DNA from 2 places in the Romboutsia ilealis genome. Region 1 is predicted to be linked to the other one. Evidence: a T-box and tRNA genes for the amino acid it is inferred to sense, from the RefSeq annotation. Region 1 holds a T-box; the other holds one or more tRNA genes.

Region 1 (8,360 bases):
CTTGTACATCAGGATCACTTGATCCATCACATGTTTTAATGGCTATAGGATTACCTCATGAGATAGCACATGGGTCATTAAGACTTTCAATAGGTGATTTTACAACAGAAGATGATATAGACTATATAATAGAAAAATTACCAGCAGTTATAGAGAGATTAAGAATGATGTCTCCTTTATATGATGCTGTAATAAAACAAAAATAATAGCACGGAGCTAATAATATAATTAAGGAATTAAGGAGGATAAGAATATGCAATACAGTGATAAAGTAATGGAACATTTCATGAATCCAAAAAATGTTGGAGAAATAGAAAATGCAAGTGGTATAGGTGAAGTTGGAAACGCTAAGTGTGGAGATATAATGAGAATATATCTTGATATAGATCCAGAAACTCAAGTTATAAATGATGTTAAATTTAAAACTTTTGGATGTGGATCTGCTATAGCAAGTTCATCAATGGCTACTGAAATGGTAAAAGGGAAAACTATACATGAAGCATTAGCTGTAACTAACAAAGCAGTTGCAGAAGCTTTAGATGGTTTACCACCAGTAAAAATGCACTGTTCAGTTTTAGCTGAGCAAGCGATAAAAGCGGCTTTAATAGATTACTCTAAAAAGAATAATATACACATACCAGAATTAGATGGCGTTGTTATAGATGATGATCATGATCATCATCATGATATAGAAGAAGAGGAAATGTAATTTTAAAAACTGAAATTTAATAAATAGTATATAAATATCCCTTTTAGGTAACTGCTTAAGAGGGATATATTAATTTAAAAGATATGATAATTTTTAAATTAATATATAGATGTTAGACATAAATAAGTTTAGTCTTTAAAAAATAAGATAAAATATATATAATAAAAAAGATATAAGCAAATTCCAAAGAGAAGGTGACGAAATGAAAAAAAGAGTAATGATCGGTATGAGTGGTGGAGTAGATAGTTCTGTTGCAGCATATCTTTTAAAAGAGCAAGGATATGATGTAATAGGGGTTACTATGAAGCTATGGCAAGATGATGATGATGAACTTATAGAGAACGAAGGTGGATGTTGTTCATTAGCTGCTGTTGAAGATGCAAGAAGAGTTGCAGATAGAATAGGTATACCTTTTTATGTATTAAATTTTAGTGATGTATTTAAACAAAAAGTAATAGAGCCATTTATAGATGAGTATTTAAATGGTAGAACTCCAAATCCTTGTATAGCTTGCAATAAGCATATAAAATTTGATGACTTCTTTAACAAAGCTCGCCAAATAGGATGTGATTATGTAGCTACAGGGCATTATGCTAAAATAGAAAAGGATGAAAAAACAGGAAGGTACCTGCTTAAAAAGTCTGTTACAGATAAGAAAGATCAAACTTATGCGCTATATAATTTAACTCAAGAACAGTTAGAACATACATTACTTCCTATAGGTGACTATGAAAAGGAAAGGGTAAGAGAAATAGCAAAAGAAATAGGAATAGATGTGCATAATAAGCCAGATAGTCAAGAAATATGCTTTGTAAAAGATAATGATTATGCTGGATACGTTAAAAAACATTCTAAAAAAAGAATTGAAGAAGGCTATTTTGTAGATACTAAAGGTAATGTTTTAGGAAAACATAAAGGTATAGTAAACTATACTATAGGTCAAAGAAAAGGCTTAGGTATAGCTTTTGGAAAACCTATGTTTGTTGTTGATATAAATGCTAAGAAAAACACTGTAGTATTAGGAGATAATGAGGATTTATTTAATAAAGTTGTTATAGCAAAAGATGTTAATCTTATAGCATTTGATGAAATAACAGAACCGGTTAGAGTAGAAGCTAAAATAAGATATTCGGCTAAGCCATCTCCAGCTACATTATACAAATTAGATGATAATAAGATAAAACTAGTATTTGATGAACCTCAAAGGGCGATAACTAAAGGTCAATCTGTTGTAATGTATAATGGAGATGTTGTGGTTGGTGGAGGAATAATCTGCTAATAAAATTAAAAATCAATATAATTTATACTATTGATTAATTACACAAAATTTAGTAATATAACATATATAGTTAAAATATAATTTAAAGTTTATATTATAAGTATAAAATTAAATTTATTAAATACAGAGATAAGAAATAGTAAACTATTTGATGTCTTACAGAGAGAGGGGATTGGTGGAAGCCCCTTAGAATAGAATAGTTGAAGCAGTCTTTGAGTATCAATTCTGAAGTAATAGTATGGATTGACGGTAGTTCCGTTATAGCTAAGGTTTTCCGAAGATGTCATAATTTATTGTGATAATTAGGGTGGTACCGCGAATATAATCCTCGCCCCTATAAGTTTTTATAGGCGCGGGTTTTTTTATTATACAGAATTTATTTATAAATTCCAATTGCTAAATTTTAATAATGAGCCTTATGTATTTTATTATACAAATGGTTTAATTTACTGAATAGTTAAAGTAAAAGTAAATTTAGAATTAAAAACAAAAGATATATATAAACAGGAGGAAATTTAAGATGCAACAAATGGGATTAAATGAAATTAGAAGTAAATTTTTAAAATTCTTTGAATCTAAGGATCACTACTTAAAAGAAAGTGCTTCTTTAGTACCACACAATGATAAAAGTTTATTACTTATAAACTCAGGTATGGCTCCGCTTAAAAATTACTTTGCAGGTGTAGAAGTTCCACCAAGCGTTAGAATGACGACTTGCCAAAAGTGTATAAGAACAGGAGATATAGAAAATGTAGGAAAGACTGCTAGACATGGTACTTTCTTTGAAATGTTAGGTAACTTTTCATTTGGAGACTACTTCAAAGAGCAGTCTATAACTTGGGGATGGGAGTTTGTTACACAACACTTAAATATACCTCAAGAAAAAGTATGGGTAACTGTATATGAAGAAGATGATGAAGCTTTTGAAATATGGGAAAATCAAATAAAGATACCAAAAGAGAGAATAGTTAGACTTGGAAAAGATGATAACTTTTGGGAGATAGGTATAGGGCCTTGTGGACCATGTTCAGAATTATACTTCGATAGAGGAGAAGAATATGGATGTGATAATCCAGACTGTAAACCAGGATGTGACTGTGATAGATATTTAGAATTCTGGAACCATGTATTTACTCAATTTGATAGAGATGAAGAAGGTAACTACGGACAATTAGAACATAAAAATATAGATACAGGAATGGGTCTAGAAAGAATGGCTTGTATAATGCAAGGTGTTGATACAATATTTGACGTAGATACTATAAAGCATATATTAAATACTGTTGAAAATATGGCTGGTGTTAAATACGGAAAAGGTGGAAAAACTGACGTATCAATAAGAATAATAACTGACCATATAAGAGCTGTAAGTTTCTTAGTTGCAGATGGAGTATTACCATCAAATGAAGGTAGAGGATATGTTCTTAGAAGATTATTAAGAAGAGCAGCACGTCATGGTAAATTATTAGGAATAAAAGAAAACTTCTTATATAAATTAGTTGATGAAGTTATAAAAGTAAGTGGAGAAGCTTATCCAGAATTAGTAGAAAAAGAAAACTATATCAAAAAAGTTATAAGAATAGAAGAAGAAAAGTTCAATGAAACTATAGAGCAAGGTATGGAAATATTAGCTTCTTATATAGCACAGTTAAAGAAAAATGGAGAAACTACTTTAAGTGGAGAAAATGCATTTAAATTATATGACACTTATGGATTCCCAGTAGACTTAACAAAAGAAATATTAGAGGAAGAGCATTTATCAATAGATGAAGAAGCTTTCAACGAAGAAATGAATAAACAAAGAGAAAGAGCTAGAAGCGCTAGAGGAAATATGGATGGAGAAAGTTGGAAAGAAGATCCATTATCAAAACTAGACTCTTCAGTAGCAAGTACTTTTGAAGGATATAATGAGTTAGAAAATTCAGGAATAATAAAAGCTATAGTTAAAGATAATGAAATAGTAGAGTCAGCTGTAGCTGGAGATAAAGTTGTTGTCGTATTAGATCAAACTACATTCTACCCAGAAGGTGGGGGACAAGCTGGGGATGCTGGACTTTTAGTAAATAAAAATGAAGATATAGTAGTTGAAGTAATAGATACTAAAAAAGGTGCTAACAATACTATTAAGCATATAGGATTAGTAAAAAGTGGTATGATAAATACTGGAGAAAAATTATCTACAATAGTAGATAAAGAAATAAGAATGGCATCTGCTAGAAACCACAGTGCTACGCACTTACTTCATAAAGCATTAAAAGAAGTTTTAGGAGATCACGTTAACCAAGCAGGATCACTTGTTACTTCAGAAAGATTAAGATTTGACGTAACTCATTTTGAAGCTATAACTAAGGAAGAATTAAAAGTTATAGAAGAAAAAGTGAATAATGTAATACTTGAATCTTTAAATATAACTTGTGAAAATATGAGTATAAATGATGCAAAAAATAAAGGAGCGATGGCTTTATTCGGTGAAAAATATGGTGATGAAGTAAGAGTTGTTTCTATGGGAGACTATTCAATAGAACTTTGTGGAGGTACTCACTTAACTAATACTTCTCAAATAGGTATGTTTAAAATATTATCTGAAGGTGGAGTAGCTGCAGGTGTTAGAAGAATAGAAGCTATAACAGGTAGAGCAGTTTATAATTACTTAAAAGAAAAAGAAGAAGTAATATCTAATGTATGTTCAAACTTAAAAACTAAAGAAGATAGTTTATCTCAAAAAGTAACTTCTCTAATAGAAGAAAATAAATCATTATCAAAAGAATTACATGATATGAAAACTAAGATGAGCTTACAAGCAATAGACTCAGTACTTGATTCTAAAGTAGATGTAAATGGAGTTAATCTAATAACTACTAAATTTGAAGGTATGGATATGAATACTTTAAAAGAAGTTGCAGATAACTTAAGAGATAAATTAGTAAGCGGTGTTGTGGTACTTGCTAATATAGTTGATGATAAGCTAAATCTTGTTGTTACATCAACTAAAGATGCAGTAGATAAAGGTGTTCACTGTGGAAATATAGTTAAAGCTATAGCACAAGTTGCTGGCGGAAAAGGTGGAGGAAGACCTAATATGGCTCAAGCTGGTGCGCCAGATGTTTCTAAGGTTGATGAAGCTTTAAATCATGCAAGTGAAGTTTTAAAATCACAAGTTAAGTAACTCATATTTTAAGGGGGGTTAAAAATGAATAAAGATTTAGACTACACTATGAAATTTGAAGGAATATCAGAAGATAAAATGAGTGTTTCACAAGCACTAGATTTTGTAAATGAGGCACTATTAGAAAAAGGATATAACCCGATAAATCAAATTATAGGATATCTTCTTTCAGGAGACTCTAGTTATATAACTGGGTACAAAAATGCAAGAACTATAATTAAAAAGTTTGAAAGAGATGAAATACTTGAAGAAGTAATCCAATATTATTTAAATAGAAAGTAGGTTAAAACTTATGAAAAGGAAACTCGTATCAATGCTACTTGTAGTGATGGTACTTATAGTTTCTATTCCTAAATATAGCTTTGCTGCTGAAAGTGGCAAAGTTATATTTATAAATATGAATAGAACTACTCTAGAATCAATGCAAGATATACATAGTTTGAAGACTGAGCTAGAAAAAAGAGGATATATGGGTTTAATGAACATAAGAGGTGACCAAGGTACAGATGATAATCGGTCACTGGCAAGTATGGGTGCTGGAGGAAGAGTAAACTTAGCATCTGACTCATATATAAATTTTAAAGAAGCGACGAAAGAAAATACAATTATATACAAGGCAGTAACAGGACAAAGTTCAAAAAAAATAAATGATTTAGCAATAAATCAATCATTAAATGAAAATGAAGCAAAGGGACAATATGGATCTACATTAGGTTCACTTGGACAAACTTTATCAGATAATAATTTTAAGGTTGCAGTTTTAGGAAATAGCGATACTGTAGAAAATGATGAAGTAAAAGAAAATAGAAATATATGTTTAATAGCTATGGATAACTACGGTAGAGTTGAAGATGGAAATATTGATGATATCAATATAGAAGATGATACAATGCCATTTGGAATAAGAACTGATTACGATAAACTAACTAAAGAAACTAAGGCATTATATGAAAATAATGATGCTTTATTTGTGGATTTAGGAGATACATATAGATTAGACCAATATAAAGGTTATTTAAATGAAAAAACTTATTCTAAAATGAAGAAAACTATATATAACAATATAAGTCAATATTTAAAATCAGTATTTGATATGGTAGGAGAAAATGATGTTGTTTATATAGCAAGTTCTTTTCCGAGTAAATTAGCTTATAAAAACAAAGAAAGATTATCTCCAATTGTAAAATTTAAAGGAAATAAAAAAGGATTATTATCTTCATCTACAACAAGAAGAGATGGTATAGTAGCTAATATAGACGTAGGTGTAGATATACTTAATGAATTTGGATTAAAAAATGAAGCTATGGTAGGTAGAGCATATAGTTTAATACAACAAGATGATAATTTAGACTTCTTATCACATGAATTAGAAAAAATGGCAACAGTGTCTAGTATAAGAGCAAATGTTGTAAACACTTTTGTAGGAGTTGTATCTGTATCTTGGGTTATAGGTATGGTAGCTATATTATTTAGAAATCGTATACCGAATAAAGAAAAAGTATTTGGTGTATTAAAAGAGTTTATAAAGTTAGGTATAATAATGCCTTTAGTATTTTTATTAGCTCCAATATTTAATTTTAAGACGCCTGTATCGATGACTATAGGTATAATTATAACAACACTTGTCTTATACCTATTAGGTAGACTTTTATTTAAAGATGATTTAAAGCAAATGGGATTCTTTGCATTGGTAACTATTGTAGTAATTGTAGTAGATTGCATGTCTGGAAGTTACCTTATGAAAAATAGCATAATGAGTTACGATGCCATTGTTGGAGCTAGATATTATGGTGTAGGAAATGAATATGAGGGTGTATCTATAGCAAGTCCTATATTTGCATTTGCAATATTATTAAACTATAATAAAAAGCTTCCGAAATGGTCAATAGTAATAGCGTCAATATTGATACTAATAACTAGTGCATATCCTACTATGGGTGCCAATGTTGGTGGAGCTATCTCTCAGACTGCAGCATATTTATTATTTATAATGCTTATATTTGACATTAAATTAGATTTTAAGAAAGTAATCTTGATATGCATATCAGTAGTTGGAGTAGTTGGTATATTTGCATTTTTGGACATAGTATCAGGAAGTGAGTCTCATTTAGGACTATTTGTACAACAAATATTACTAAATGGACCAAGTACTATAATACAAACTTTTGCTAGAAAAATAAGTATGAATGTTAAATTAGCTCAAACTAGTGTATGGGTAAATATACTATTAGCAGGAATATTTATAATAGGAATATTTATAATTAAGCCTCCTAAGCAAATTAGAATGATAGCTAAAAGATATCCTATTATATTTAAAGGATTTATAGCTTCTATGATAGGATGTATGGTAACACTTTTAGTAAATGATTCAGGAATAGTTGCGGCATCTACAGCATCTATTTATGTATTAATACCTCTTATAATAATAAGTATTAATATGTTAGTGCTTGAAAATAAAGAAAATGATTAATAAAATTAGTCAGGTTAAATATCCTGACTAATTTTTACGCTTAAGAAGATTATATTATATTGATAATTTTGGATAACTTAGTAAACATATTTATATAAATATATTAATTTTTAGTGTAAAAATATTTTGAGCAACGGACGAAGTCGTTGGCGACATGAAGTGTTTCGCCGACACGTCGCTCAAGCGAAGCGAATTTTTTATTTATAGTATATAATGTTATGTATAATAAATGTATTAATAAAATATTGTATGGATAAATTAAATAAGAATATAGTTTTATATTGAAATTTATAAAATTGAATGAGGAGAAGTAATATGCTAGACGGAAGAATAATGGGACTTGATGTAGGAGACAAAACTATTGGAGTTGCTGTAAGTGATCTAATGGGACTTACAGCTCAAGGAGTTAAGACTATAAAAAGAGTAGGAAAGAAAAAAGATATAGAAGCATTGAAAGAGATAATAAAAGAAAGACAAGTTAATAAAATAGTTTCAGGGCTTCCTAAAAATATGAATGGAACATTAGGACCTCAAGGTGAAAAGGTTATAAAATTTTGTGAGCTATTAGAGGAAGAAACAGGTATAAAGATAGAATATTGGGATGAACGATTATCTACAGTGGCCGCTGAAAGAACTCTTATACAAGGTAATGTAAGAAGAGAAAATAGAAAAGGTGTAATAGATATGGTTGCAGCGGTGATAATATTACAAGGATACTTAGATAGACAAAGAAATT
Region 2 (8,360 bases), 750 kb from region 1:
TAGACCCAGGTGGTAGGGATGAGATATTTGAGCTTATAACTAATCTTCATGAAAATAATAATATGACTATAATATTATCATCTCATAGTATGGATGATATGGCTAAGCTAGCTAAAAATATAATAGTAATGAATCATGGAAAAATAGAGTTTATGGGTTCTCCAAGAGAAGTATTTAATTCTAATGTTGATAGGCTGAAAGAAATAGGTTTAGATGTACCTCAAGTTTTAGAACTTGCTATAAAGTTAAGAGAAAAAGGATTTAATATAAGAGAAGATATATTAACAATAGAAGAAGCTAAAGAAGAAATACTGAAAGCGGTAAAAGGAGGAAAACAATGTTAAAAGATATAACAATAGGTCAACACTATCCTTCTAATTCTGTTATTCATAGGCTAGATGCAAGAATGAAACTTATAGCTACTTTTGTTTTTATGGCATCCTTATTTGTAATAGATAAGTTCTGGCCATATGCTATAGTATTTATATCTTTGATAGTTGTAATAAAGTTATCTAATATACCTATGAAATATATATTAAAGGGGCTTAAGCCGCTTAGATGGATTATAATATTTACATTTGTAATAAATGTATTTTTCCTTCCAGGAGATCTAATATGGTCATTTGGATTCTTGAAAATAACTGAACAAGGTATTAGTCAGGCTGTATTTATGGCATTAAGATTAGTATTTTTAGTGTTAGGGACTTCTATGCTAACATTGACAACTTCTCCTATGGATCTTACAGATGGTATAGAGAGATTATTAAATCCGTTTAATAAAATAGGGTTACCAGTACATGAATTAGCTATGATGATGACAATAGCGTTAAGATTTATACCTACATTATTAGATGAAACAGATAAGATAATGAAGGCTCAAATGTCAAGAGGAGCTGATTTTGAGAGTAAAAACATTGTAAGTAGGGCTAAAAATCTAGTTCCTTTATTGGTGCCTTTATTTGTTAGTGCTTTTAGAAGAGCGGAAGAGCTTGCAATGGCGATGGAAGCTAGATGCTATAGAGGCGGCTATAATAGAACTAAAATGAGGCAATCTATTATAACTAAAAGTGATTATATTGCAGGCTGTATACTGGTAGTATATTTGGTTATAATTATAATTACTAGATTTATCTAAAGAGGTATATTATGAGAAACTTAAAGATTACAATACAATATAACGGTTCTAATTATTGTGGATGGCAAAAACAACCAGATTCATTAGGGATACAAGGTACAATAGAACGAGCTATTTATGATATAACAAGAGAAGAAGTTAAGCTTACAGGATCTGGTAGGACTGATGCGGGAGTTCATGCATTAGGGCAAGTTGCTAATTTTAAGTTAGAAAGTGCTATACCTGTTGATAAAATACCGAATGCATTAAATTCTAAGTTGCCAAAGGATATTTCTGTAATTGATTGTATAGAAGTTAATGATAAATTTCATTCTAGATATAATGCAAAAGGAAAAACATATAGGTACTTAATACATAACAGTATGTATAGGAGTCCTATATATAAAGATATATCGTACCATGTTAAGTATGAACTTGATTTTGATAAGATGGTTAAAGAATCTAAACATTTAATAGGAACACATGACTTTAAAGGTTTTATGAGTTCGGGATCGTCAGTAAAAGATACAGTAAGAGAAATATATGATATAAGATTAAATAAACAAGAAGATCTTATTGTATTGGAAGTAGAAGGAAACGGATTCTTATATAATATGGTGAGGATAATAGTAGGAACACTGGTAGATATAGGTCGAGGAAGAATAAATAAGAGCTTAAAAGAAATAGTGGAATCTAAAAGTAGAAGTGAGTGTGGTCATACTGCACCAGCACATGGATTATTTCTTAAAAAAGTTGATTATTAGCTTGACACACCAGGGGGCATGTATTAAAATTAATTAGAGTGTGTTAATAAGTCCACTTGCCCCGGACTTGACATAAACGGTAAAATTTTTATATGAAAAAAAGTTAAGGAGGGACAACTATGAAAAGTTATATAGCTAAGCCAGCTGATGTACAAAGAAAATGGTACATCGTTGACGCTGAAGGAAAAACATTAGGTCGTTTAGCAACTGAAATAGCGACAGTATTAAGAGGAAAGCACAAAGTTACTTTCACTCCACACGTTGACGGAGGGGACTTCGTTGTTGTTGTAAACGCTGAGAAAGTAGTTTTAACAGGAAAGAAATTAGATCAAAAAATGTACAGATACCACACTGGTTATGTAGGTGGATTAAAAGAAATAACTTACAGAGAAATGATGGCTAAGAAGCCTGAGGAAGTAGTTTCTCATGCAGTAAGCGGTATGTTATGCAAGAATAAATTAAGAAGTAGAATGATGACTAGATTAAGAGTATTTGCTGGACCAAATCATGATCATGCAGCTCAAAATCCAGAAGTTCTAAACTTCAAATAATAATTAAGGGTGAAAGGAGGAGTTATCATGGCTAACGTTCAATATTACGGAACTGGAAGAAGAAAGCATTCTGTTGCTAGAGTTAGATTAGTTGCAGGTGAAGGAAATATAATAGTAAATGGAAGAGCAGTTGAAGAATACTTCAACTACGAAACATTAATAAGAGATGTTAAACAACCATTAGTTTTAACTAACAATGAAAACAAATACGATGTTATAGTAAAAGTTGAAGGTGGAGGATTCACTGGACAAGCTGGTGCTATAAGACATGGTATATCTAGAGCTTTATTAAAAGCTGATGAAGAGTTAAGAGGAGCTTTAAAGAAAGAAGGATTCTTAACTAGAGATGCTAGAATGAAAGAAAGAAAGAAATACGGATTAAAGGCAGCAAGAAGAGCTCCACAATTCTCAAAGAGATAATTTTATACTGTATTTTTCAAAAGACCTTGGAATATTTCAAGGTCTTTTTTAATATAAATGTACAGGGTGATAATTTGAAAAAGTACATAAAACACGTAATCTTTGTGATGGTAGCTTTAATTTTGATGACAGCCTCTATATATGAAATAAAAGAAAACTCTGAGGACGTAATGAAGTACATGCCAGTTACTAATAAAGTGATAATATTAGATGCAGGCCATGGGGGAATAGATTCGGGTACTCTAAATGATGACAAAACTATATTGGAAAAAGATATTAATTTAGCTATTACACATAAGATTAGAGAATTATTAGAATCTAGTGGTGCACATGTTATACTTACCAGAGAAGATGATAGTAGTTTATATGTAGAAGATGGTAAAAAGACTACAAGGCAAAAATATAATGAAAATTTAAAAAATAGAAAGGTAATAATAGAAGAATCTAATGCGGATATGTTTATATCTATACATATGAATGCTTTAGCAGGTGAAGGTGCATCTAAATACTATGGCGCTCAAACTTTTTATCCTGAAGGCAAAGAGGATTCTATAAAGTTATCTAAATACATACAGCAAGAGCTTAAGAGAGTAGTGGATAAAACAAATAATAGAGAAGTTAAGCCAAGAGACGATTTATACTTATTAAAAGATAATGATATACCATCAGTATTAATAGAGTGTGGATTTTTATCTAATGATAAAGAAGCTAAGTTGTTGACTGATGAAAAATATCAAGAAAAAATCGCATGGGCTATATATGCAGGAATTCAAAATTATTTCACTACAAAGTAGTATAAAAAAACATAATTGTGATATAATAAGCTATGTCTAGTAGAGTTAGATATAGCTTAATTTATTTTTTTATAATAAAATAAGAAAAAAATTAAAAAAAGTATTGACGGTATAAAAATAAGATGGTATAGTTATACTTGTCCTTAAGAAAAGGGCAAAATAAAAAAAGAACGTTGAAAATTAAACAGTAGGTTAATTTATAGAATTGAAACTAAACAAACCAAGCCAGATATTCAGAAAATGATTAGTCTGAGCAGGTAACAACTTTTATTTGAGAGTTTGATCCTGGCTCAGGATGAACGCTGGCGGCGTGCCTAACACATGCAAGTCGAGCGATTTACTTCGGTAAATAGCGGCGGACGGGTGAGTAACGCGTGGGTAACCTGCCCTGTACACACGGATAACATACCGAAAGGTATGCTAATACGAGATAAAATACTTTTATCGCATGGTAGAAGTATCAAAGCTTTTGCGGTACAGGATGGACCCGCGTCTGATTAGCTAGTTGGTAAGGTAACGGCTTACCAAGGCGACGATCAGTAGCCGACCTGAGAGGGTGATCGGCCACATTGGAACTGAGACACGGTCCAAACTCCTACGGGAGGCAGCAGTGGGGAATATTGCACAATGGGCGAAAGCCTGATGCAGCAACGCCGCGTGAGCGATGAAGGCCTTCGGGTCGTAAAGCTCTGTCCTCAAGGAAGATAATGACGGTACTTGAGGAGGAAGCCCCGGCTAACTACGTGCCAGCAGCCGCGGTAATACGTAGGGGGCTAGCGTTATCCGGAATTACTGGGCGTAAAGGGTGCGTAGGTGGTTTCTTAAGTCAGAGGTGAAAGGCTACGGCTCAACCGTAGTAAGCCTTTGAAACTGGGAAACTTGAGTGCAGGAGAGGAGAGTGGAATTCCTAGTGTAGCGGTGAAATGCGTAGATATTAGGAGGAACACCAGTTGCGAAGGCGGCTCTCTGGACTGTAACTGACACTGAGGCACGAAAGCGTGGGGAGCAAACAGGATTAGATACCCTGGTAGTCCACGCCGTAAACGATGAGTACTAGCTGTCGGAGGTTACCCCCTTCGGTGGCGCAGCTAACGCATTAAGTACTCCGCCTGGGAAGTACGCTCGCAAGAGTGAAACTCAAAGGAATTGACGGGGACCCGCACAAGTAGCGGAGCATGTGGTTTAATTCGAAGCAACGCGAAGAACCTTACCTAAGCTTGACATCCTTTTGACCGATGCCTAATCGCATCTTTCCCTTCGGGGACAGAAGTGACAGGTGGTGCATGGTTGTCGTCAGCTCGTGTCGTGAGATGTTGGGTTAAGTCCCGCAACGAGCGCAACCCTTGCCTTTAGTTGCCAGCATTAAGTTGGGCACTCTAGAGGGACTGCCAGGGATAACCTGGAGGAAGGTGGGGATGACGTCAAATCATCATGCCCCTTATGCTTAGGGCTACACACGTGCTACAATGGGTGGTACAGAGGGCAGCCAAGTCGTGAGGCGGAGCTAATCCCTTAAAGCCATTCTCAGTTCGGATTGTAGGCTGAAACTCGCCTACATGAAGCTGGAGTTACTAGTAATCGCAGATCAGAATGCTGCGGTGAATGCGTTCCCGGGTCTTGTACACACCGCCCGTCACACCACGGAAGTTGGGGGCGCCCGAAGCCACTTAGCTAACCCATTTGGGAAGCGAGTGTCGAAGGTGAAATCAATAACTGGGGTGAAGTCGTAACAAGGTAGCCGTATCGGAAGGTGCGGCTGGATCACCTCCTTTCTAAGGAGAATTACCTACTGTTTAATTTTGAGGGTTCTTAATAAAAATTAAAAACTCTATTGACAATCTTCGACATATACTATAAAATATATATCGTTGTAAAAATAAATACGGGGGTGTAGCTCAGCTGGGAGAGCACTTGCCTTGCACGCAAGGGGTCAGGAGTTCGATCCTCCTCATCTCCACCATGTTTGTACTTTGAAAACTGCATAACATTTAGTGATATGACATCATTTTAAACATATATAGACAAGAAAAGTCTTTAAAATTACACTTTTAAGCACTGGAATAAACTGAGTGAATACGAAGTTTGTTCAGTAGCGATAACTTTTTAATAACTGGTCAAGTTATTAAGGGTGCAGGGCGGATGCCTTGGCACTAGGAGCCGATGAAGGACGTGATAAGCTGCGATAAGCTTCGGGGAGTTGCACGTAAACTTTGATCCGAAGATTTCCGAATGAGGAAACTCACTTAGAGTAATGTCTAAGTATCGTTAAGTGAATACATAGCTTAGCGAGGGGAACCCGGGGAACTGAAACATCTAAGTACCCGGAGGAAGAGAAAGAAATTCGATTCTGTAAGTAGCGGCGAGCGAAAGCGGAACAGGCCAAACCAATGAAGTTTACTTCGTTGGGGTTGCGGACATACAACATGGATGCAATATCGTAAATGAAGAGAGTTGGAAAGCTCCGCCATAGAAGGTAATAGCCCTGTAGTTGAAACGAGAAAGCTACTAGTATGATCCAGAGTACCACGGGACACGTGAAACCCTGTGGGAAGCAGGAGGGACCATCCTCCAAGCCTAAATACTACCTAGTGACCGATAGCGCATAGTACCGTGAGGGAAAGGTGAAAAGAACCCCGGGAGGGGAGTGAAATAGAACCTGAAACCCTGCACTTACAAGCTGTGGGAGCACATTACTTGTGTGACCGCGTACTTTTTGTAGAACGGGCCAACGAGTTACGTTAAGTAGCAAGGTTAAGCACTTAAGGTGTGGAGCCGTAGCGAAAGCGAGTCTTAAATGGGCGATCAAGTTACTTGGCGTAGACCCGAAACCGGGCGACCTATCCATGAGCAGGTTGAAGCGAAAGTAAAATTTCGTGGAGGACCGAACCCACGAGCGTTGAAAAGCTCGGGGATGACTTGTGGATAGCGGTGAAATTCCAATCGAGCCCGGAGATAGCTGGTTCTCCCCGAAATAGCTTTAGGGCTAGCCTCAAGCGTAGAGAAACGGAGGTAGAGCACTGAATGTCCTAGGGGGTATTGCACTTACCGAAGACTATCAAACTCCGAATGCCGTTTTCTTTTACTTGGGAGTCAGACTGTGGGTGATAAGATTCATAGTCAAAAGGGCAACAGCCCAGATCGTCAGCTAAGGTCCCTAAATGTACGTTAAGTGGTAAAGGATGTGGGATTGCACAGACAACCAGGATGTTGGCTTAGAAGCAGCCACTCATTTAAAGAGTGCGTAATAGCTCACTGGTCGAGTGATCCTGCGCCGAAAATTTCCGGGGCTAAAACGTACTACCGAAGCTACGGCATCAATTATGATGGGTAGGGGAGCTTCGTATGCAGGCTGAAGCATGACCGTAAGGACATGTGGACAGTATACGAGTGAGAATGTTGGCATGAGTAGCGAGACGTGGGTGAGAATCCCACGGGCCGTAAACCCAAGGTTTCCAGGGGAAGGTTCGTCCGCCCTGGGTTAGTCGGGACCTAAGCCGAGGCCGAAAGGCGTAGGTGATGGACAACAGGTTGATATTCCTGTACCGCCAATAAGCGTTTGAGAGATGGAGTGACACAGTAGGATAAGCTAACCGTACTGTTGGTTATGTACGGCTAAGCATTGAGGCAGTCTAAATAGGCAAATCCGTTTAGACAATGCTAGGATGTGATGGGGAAGCCCTTCGGGGCGAAGTAGCTGATTTCACACTGTCAAGAAAAGCTTCTATCGAGTTTAAAGGCGCCCGTACCGTAAACCGACACAGGTGGGTGAGGAGAGTATCCTAAGGCCAGCGAGAGAACTATTGTTAAGGAACTCGGCAAAATGACCCCGTAACTTAGGGAGAAGGGGTGCCTGTCTATGACAGGCCGCAGAGAATAGGCCCAAGCGACTGTTTACCAAAAACACAGGTTTCTGCTAAGTCGCAAGACGATGTATAGGAGCTGACGCCTGCCCGGTGCTGGAAGGTTAAGGGGATCTGTTAGAGCAATCGAAGCAGTGAACTTAAGCCCCAGTAAACGGCGGCCGTAACTATAACGGTCCTAAGGTAGCGAAATTCCTTGTCGGGTAAGTTCCGACCCGCACGAAAGGCGTAACGATTTGGGCACTGTCTCAACAATAGACTCGGTGAAATTGTAATCCCGGTGAAGATGCCGGGTACCTGCGACAGGACGGAAAGACCCCATGGAGCTTTACTGTAGCTTGACGTTGGGTCTTGGTACTACATGTACAGGATAGGTGGGAGACTAAGAAGCATGGACGCCAGTCTGTGTGGAGTCAACCTTGGGATACCACCCTTGTAGTACTGGGATCCTAACCATAGGCCTTGAATCAGGTCTTGGAACACCGTCAGGTGGGCAGTTTGACTGGGGCGGTCGCCTCCTAAAAAGTAACGGAGGCGCTCAAAGGTTTCCTCAGCACGGTCGGAAATCGTGCGAAGAGTGTAAAGGCAAAAGGAAGCTTGATTGCAAGACATACAGGTCGAGCAAGGACGAAAGTCGGACTTAGTGATCCGGTGGTACCGCATGGAAGGGCCATCGCTCAACGGATAAAAGCTACCCTGGGGATAACAGGCTTATCTCCCCCAAGAGTCCACATCGACGGGGAGGTTTGGCACCTCGATGTCGGCTCATCACATCCTGGGGCTGTAGTAGGTCCCAAGGGTTGGGCTGTTCGCCCATTAAAGTGGTACGCGAGCTGGGTTCAGAACGTCGTGAGACA

Evidence for each region. A T-box is a leader RNA that pairs with one kind of tRNA and senses whether it is charged. The one in region 1 lies ahead of alaS (alanine--tRNA ligase), so its partner is inferred to be a tRNA-Ala.
Region 2: it encodes a tRNA-Ala, which carries the amino acid that the T-box ahead of alaS (alanine--tRNA ligase) is inferred to sense. The anticodon was not compared.

The regions. Positions count from the first base shown of each region.
Region 1 is NZ_LN555523.1:1,816,063-1,824,422, reverse strand. Features, by position in the region: gene nifS (cysteine desulfurase NifS) at 1-206, shown strand, start outside; gene nifU (Fe-S cluster assembly scaffold protein NifU) at 254-709, shown strand; gene mnmA (tRNA 2-thiouridine(34) synthase MnmA) at 912-1,988, shown strand; T-box leader at 2,106-2,327, shown strand; gene alaS (alanine--tRNA ligase) at 2,509-5,154, shown strand; gene CRIB_RS08550 (IreB family regulatory phosphoprotein) at 5,179-5,436, shown strand; gene CRIB_RS08545 (hypothetical protein) at 5,447-7,624, shown strand; gene ruvX (Holliday junction resolvase RuvX) at 7,940-8,360, shown strand, end outside.
Region 2 is NZ_LN555523.1:2,566,615-2,574,974, forward strand. Features, by position in the region: gene CRIB_RS12440 (energy-coupling factor transporter ATPase) at 1-344, shown strand, start outside; gene CRIB_RS12445 (energy-coupling factor transporter transmembrane component T family protein) at 338-1,135, shown strand; gene truA (tRNA pseudouridine(38-40) synthase TruA) at 1,147-1,878, shown strand; gene rplM (50S ribosomal protein L13) at 1,998-2,429, shown strand; gene rpsI (30S ribosomal protein S9) at 2,457-2,849, shown strand; gene cwlD (N-acetylmuramoyl-L-alanine amidase CwlD) at 2,924-3,643, shown strand; rRNA gene CRIB_RS12470 (16S ribosomal RNA) at 3,911-5,415, shown strand; tRNA gene CRIB_RS12475 (tRNA-Ala) at 5,528-5,603, shown strand; rRNA gene CRIB_RS12480 (23S ribosomal RNA) at 5,756-8,360, shown strand, end outside.